2 linked regions of the Flavivirga spongiicola genome follow. The protein of the gene in region 1 interacts with the protein of each later gene in a pairwise test. Links are inferred from orthologs where the notes say so. Each region holds a gene or a part of one and is shown in the gene's direction. Other genes may lie near its edges. The genes, in order: eno and rpe.

Region 1 (3,323 bases):
TTTGAAGATCTAGAAGCTTTTAAACCAGATGGATACTTTCTATCAAATGGTCCAGGAGACCCTGAGCCATTAATTGAAGCACAGAATTTGGCAAAGGAAATTATAAAAAGAGATTTGCCTTTGTTTGGTATTTGTTTAGGACATCAGGTTATCGCTAGAGCCAATGGTATATCTACCTATAAAATGCACAACGGTCATAGGGGGATCAATCACCCTGTAAAGAACCTAGTGACTGGAAAAGGGGAGATCACTTCTCAAAATCATGGATTTGCGGTAAATAGAGAAGAGTCTGAAGCAAATTCAGATTTACAGGTAACACATGTCCATTTAAACGATCATACCGTTGCAGGATTAGCTATGAAAAACAAAAATTGTTTTTCGGTACAATATCACCCTGAAGCAAGTCCTGGACCACATGATTCGTCATATCTTTTTGACCAGTTCATTGAAAATATCAAAAAATAAATCACGTAAAAAGCCTCAAAAAATATTTTTTGAGGCTTTATTTTAGAAAAAAACCTAGATGGTTTACATTGAGGTTTCAGTTGAAATTACCATTCTCGCGTTTGTGCTGAACTTGTTTCAGTAAAATCAGAGATTCATAAATTCATTATTGTAAAATGTAAAACATTGAATAACGTGGGAATCTAAAAATTAAAGAACTTTTCGAAATGATTTAGATGACTTTAAAGTTGATAAAAAGTAATACCGAATAGCTCTTTTGTTTTACTAAAACGTTATAGATGTCCTTTTGAGTATTTCTTCAAAAACATCTTAAAACAAACAAGATTTAACCGTAAATTTGAAGTATTAAAAGTTTAAAAATAACTAATTATGAGTATAATAATTAATATCCACGCAAGACAAATTCTAGATTCAAGAGGTAACCCTACCGTTGAAGTAGATGTAGTAACTGAAAATGATGTATTGGGAAGAGCTGCCGTACCATCTGGCGCATCGACTGGAGAACATGAAGCTGTAGAATTACGTGATGGAGGTAGTGCCTATATGGGAAAAGGTGTTACTAAAGCAGTAGAGAACGTAAATTCTATTATTGCTGAAGAATTATTAGGAGTTTCTGTATTCGAACAAAATTTAATCGATCAAATAATGATTGATTTGGATGGTACACCAAATAAATCAAAATTAGGAGCTAATGCTATTTTAGGAGTTTCTTTAGCTGTGGCAAAAGCTGCTGCAGGAGAGTTAGGTTTACCGTTATATCGCTATGTAGGTGGTGTTTCTGCCAATACATTGCCATTACCGATGATGAATATCATTAACGGAGGATCTCACAGTGATGCACCTATTGCATTTCAAGAGTTTATGATTATGCCTGTAAAAGCTAAAAATTTCACACATGCCATGCAAATGGGAACTGAAATTTTCCATAACCTTAAAAAGGTTTTACATGATAGAAATTTAAGTACTGCAGTCGGAGATGAAGGTGGGTTTGCACCAAATTTAGCAGGAGGAACAGAGGATGCCCTGGAAACTATTGCAAAAGCAGTTGAAAATGCTGGATATAAATTTGGTGATGAAGTTAAAATCGCTTTAGATTGCGCTTCTGCTGAATTCTATGAAAATGGACAATACGATTACAAAAAATTTGAAGGAGATACAGGTGTCGTAAGAACAAGTAAAGAGCAAGCCGATTACTTAGCAGAATTAGTAGCTAAGTATCCAATTATCTCTATTGAAGATGGTATGGATGAAAACGATTGGGATGGTTGGAAATACTTAACAGAATTAGTCGGTGATAAAGTGCAGTTAGTAGGAGATGATTTATTTGTAACTAATGTAGAACGTTTATCGCGTGGTATTGATGAAAGCATCGCAAATTCGATCCTTATTAAAGTAAATCAAATTGGAACATTAACAGAAACGATTGCTGCTGTTAACATGGCACATAATGCAGGTTATACGTCTGTAATGTCTCACCGTTCTGGAGAAACTGAAGATAACACGATTGCAGATCTAGCAGTTGCTTTAAATACTGGGCAAATTAAAACAGGTTCTGCGTCTCGTAGTGATCGTATGGCTAAATACAATCAGTTACTTCGTATTGAAGAAGAGTTAGGATCAGTTGCTTATTTTCCTCAAGAAAAAGCATTTAAAATAAAATAAAGAAGCGATTATATTTTATTCAAAAAGCGATTGTTATTTTCAACAATCGCTTTTTTATTTAGCATCAATTTTAATAATATTCAAATTGATTAATTCGTTCGTGATAAGCTTTAAAAATAGGTCGATATTTCGTAATTTAGCGTTCCGCATAACAAATATAAATTCACTTAAAAATATGGCAAATACTGCTTTCATAGAAATTAACGGTCAAAAAAATGAATTCCCTTTAGTAGAAGGAACAGAAAACGAGGTAGCTATAGATATTACAAAACTTAGAGGGACTACCGGAGGAGTAATAACTATAGATCCTGGGTATAAAAATACAGGTTCTTGTGAAAGCGCCATTACATTTTTAGATGGTGAAAAAGGTATTTTAAGGTACAGAGGTTATTCTATTGAAGAACTAGCAGAAAAAGCTGATTTTTTGGAAGTAGCTTATCTTTTAATTTTTGGAGAATTGCCTACTAAAGAGCAAAATGATAAATTTCATAATGATATCAAAGCAGAATCGATTGTTGATGAGGATGTAAAAAAGATTTTAGATGCTTTTCCTAAAGCGGCACATCCTATGGGAGTTATATCATCTTTAACAAGTGCCTTAACAGCATTTAACCCTTCTTCGGTAAATGTAGATTCTGAGGAGGATATGTATAAATCTGTTGTAAGGATTTTAGGAAAGTTTCCAGTATTAGTTGCTTGGACACTTCGCAAAAAACAGGGGTTACCACTTGATTATGGAGATGATTCTTTAGGATACGTAGAAAACATTTTGAAAATGATGTTTAGAAAACCTCATGGAGAATATACACAAAACCAAATTTTAGTAGACGCTTTAGATAAGTTGTTAATATTACATGCAGATCATGAACAAAATTGTTCTACATCTACAGTAAGAATTGTAGGTTCATCTCATGCAGGGTTATTTGCTTCACTTTCTGCGGGTATTTCTGCACTTTGGGGGCCACTTCACGGTGGTGCTAATCAAGCTGTATTAGAAATGTTAGAAGCTATTAGACAAGATGACGGTGATACTAAAAAGTATATGGCCAAAGCGAAAGATAAAAGCGATCCTTTCCGTTTAATGGGCTTTGGGCACCGTGTATATAAAAATTTCGATCCTCGTGCTAGAATTATTAAAAAAGCAGCAGATGAAGTTTTGGGAGATTTAGGAATTGAAGACCCCATTTTAGATATTG
Region 2 (3,092 bases), 2.3 Mb from region 1 along the record:
ACACATAACTGTTCGTTTTTTGATTGATGAAAGAACCCCCGGCTGATTACCGGGGGTTCGTTTTTTATTCTCCTTAGGGCTTGTTATCATTTTGAAGCCAATTGAAAAAAGTTTAAAACACTTCTTTACATAAATATTGATTTCCGATTAATCCATTATATTATTTTTTGTATTTTCGAGAAAACGAACTTTCTTAAATGCTAAAGACAATATGTTATATAAGTGATTCTTGCCAGGAAGAATCGTTAGATACGCTTAAAGCCTTATATTCAAAAGCGAAAAATAATAATTCTAAATATAACATAACTGGTATATTGATATACTCTAATTCTAATTTCTTACAGGTTCTTGAAGGTGATCAAACTAGTGTTGATGCTACTTTTAAAAGAATTAGCCTGGATAGAAGACACAGGAATATTTTTAAAGTTATTAATATTGATATTCAACAGCGCATTTTTGAAGACTATAATTTTGGGTTCACAATAGTTAATAATAACAATAAAGAGTTAGATAGTCTTTACGAGTATCTTGAATGGCTTAGAAAAGCTGATAATACACTGGCCAATAAAGTTGTCAACATGGTTGAAAATTTTATTGCACAAAAAACAGCTAAACATTAAGTAGTACCATTTCTATCATAAAATATGGCATATAATTCGTTTATTTTTCACTATTTCTGCATTATAAAAACATGTGATTAGCTCGATTAGGTATAAATCGTAGCTATACTTTGACTTTAGCTTGTCTTAATTAATTCGGCTGCGCTCAACATGAACTAAAGACAAAAGGCTGGCATAAGTTCTTATGATTGGTTTTTTACGCTTTGAACCAGCAAAAACTATTTCAAATTATTTATATAGCATTTTATAAAAGAACTGGTATAAAACAGTTATTTTTGCTGAACAAACAAAACATTAAATGAGTTCTAAACTAATTGCGCCATCAATTCTGGCAGCAGATTTTGCAAACCTTCAATGTGATATAGAAATGGTTAATACAAGTGATGCCGATTGGTTTCATATTGATATCATGGATGGTGTATTCGTACCTAATATTTCCTTTGGAATGCCTGTTTTACAAGCCATTACTAAACATGCAAAAAAAACCATAGATGTACATTTAATGATTGTTGATCCAGACAGGTATATTAAAACTTTTGCTGAATTAGGTAGTGATGTTCTTACGGTGCATTATGAAGCCTGTACGCATTTGCATCGTACCCTTCAAGCTATAAAAAATGAAGGTATGAAAGCGGGTGTTGCCCTAAACCCTCATACTAATATAAATGTTTTAGAAGACACCATAAACGATATCGATTTGGTGTGTATTATGAGTGTAAACCCTGGTTTTGGAGGTCAAAGTTTTATTGAAAACACTTACAATAAAGTCTCGCAGCTAAAAGAATTAATAACACGCAAAAGAGCTTCAACAATGATAGAAATTGATGGAGGTGTCACTAACAAAAATGCCAAAGCACTTGTTGATGCTGGTGCGGATGTATTAGTTGCTGGAAGTTATGTATTTAAAAGCAGTGACCAAATTAAAACAGTTAAAGACTTAAAAGGATTGGCTAATTCTTAATATTGCTTTAGCAAATAATTTATTAAATCTGTAGTTGTTACAATACCTACCAGAAGCGAGTCGTCAACAATTGGTAACGCATGAAACTCATTTTTAGCTAAAATTTCTGCTACTTCTTTTATAGTTGTATCACTTGAAACACTTACCAGGCTTTTTGTCATAACCTGTTCAATAGTAAACATATTATAAACAACCGTGTCTACACTGCCCTCATCATCTGTAGCATCAGCAAAGCTAATTCTGAGTAAATCTGTATAGCTTAACATACCAATTATGGATTCACCACTAACTACAGGAATATGCCTAATGTTATGTCTTTTAAAAAGCATTTCGGCTCTCTCTAAATTATCTGACCTCCTTAAAGCTATAATATTCCTGCTCATTATTTCTGAAACTGGAGTTCTTCTTCTCATCTTACTAGATTTTTAATTCTACATTAAAATTAAGCATGGAAATGAAAAGAAAGTATGATAAAAATCATGTCATCAATATAAAAAAACACAAAGCAACATGTTAAAGTTATGTTAATCACATACAGACTTGTCTGTTTTATTATTTTTAATCTACATTTGTACTATGAAAAGATTAGGAGTAAAAGAACGAATTATTGAAACAGCATCAGATTTGTTCTACCATAATGGATACAATCAAACGGGTATCAATCAAATTATTGCAGAGGCTGGAGTTGCTAAAGCAAGTATGTATCAACATTTTAGATCTAAAGAAGATATTGCAGTAGCTTATTTAGTAGGAAGGCATACCATTTGGATGGGAAAATTATTTGACTTTATATCAACAGAGCGTACTTCAAAAGGAAAAATAATTCGTTGTTTTGACTATTTAATAGACTGGTTGGGCGAAGTAGATTTTAGAGGTTGTGGATGGCAAAATATAATAACTGATTTACCAATCGATCATGACAAAATTAGAATACAAGCAATAAATCATAAAAACGAAGTAAGAAACTATATTCATGACATATTAAAAAGTGAAACTGAATATACAATAGAACAAGCTGAACAATTAGGAGATCAAATTCTAATACTAATTGAAGGTGCTATCATTTTATCTCAAATTCAAAAAAATAAATGGCCCATTCTAGCTGCCAAAAATGCATCCATTAGCCTATTAAAATAAAACAAAAGAATCAAAATATAATAATTATCAACATAAAAAACAGACTTGTCTGTATGTAAAAATTAGAGTTATGAAAAAATTAGTCCCCCCTTTTAGTAAAGAAACAGCAGAAGCAAAAGTACAAGCAGCAGAAGATGCTTGGAATAGTAAAGATCCATATAGAGTATCACTAGCCTACACTAAAAATTCAAAGTGGCGTAATAGAAATTTATTTTTTCAAGGTAGAGATGCTATTGAACAGTTTTTAAGTAGAAAATGGAAAAAAGAATCTTATTACAAATTAAAAAAACATTTATGGTGTTTTTCTGAAAATAGAATTTCTGTTCGTTTTGAATATGAATGGTTAAACGAAAAAACGCAACAATGGTATAGAA

What was found.
Region 2: the proteins of eno (region 1) and rpe interact in binary tests that used the Escherichia coli proteins (3 or more experiments, as listed by UniProt). The link is inferred for Flavivirga spongiicola from one-to-one orthologs.

What each region holds. Positions count from the first base shown.
Region 1 is NZ_JAUOEO010000001.1:984,142-987,464, reverse strand. What follows is about bases 1-2,980. They hold eno (phosphopyruvate hydratase), read left to right. Parts: upstream 1-834; coding sequence 835-2,127; downstream 2,128-2,980. Other genes in these bases: Q4Q47_RS03640 (citrate synthase), read left to right, coding at 2,303-2,980; carA (glutamine-hydrolyzing carbamoyl-phosphate synthase small subunit), read left to right, coding at 1-465. Also shown: more of Q4Q47_RS03640, read left to right, coding at 2,981-3,323. UniProt on the Escherichia coli protein: Catalyzes the reversible conversion of 2-phosphoglycerate (2-PG) into phosphoenolpyruvate (PEP). It is essential for the degradation of carbohydrates via glycolysis.
Region 2 is NZ_JAUOEO010000001.1:3,276,519-3,279,610, reverse strand. The notes cover bases 1-2,749. They hold rpe (ribulose-phosphate 3-epimerase), read left to right. Parts: upstream 1-918; coding sequence 919-1,581; downstream 1,582-2,749. Other genes in these bases: Q4Q47_RS13125 (TetR/AcrR family transcriptional regulator), read left to right, coding at 2,158-2,718; Q4Q47_RS13130 (CBS domain-containing protein), read right to left, coding at 1,578-1,994; Q4Q47_RS13140 (BLUF domain-containing protein), read left to right, coding at 198-620. Also shown: Q4Q47_RS13120 (nuclear transport factor 2 family protein), read left to right, coding at 2,789-3,092. UniProt on the Escherichia coli protein: Catalyzes the reversible epimerization of D-ribulose 5-phosphate to D-xylulose 5-phosphate.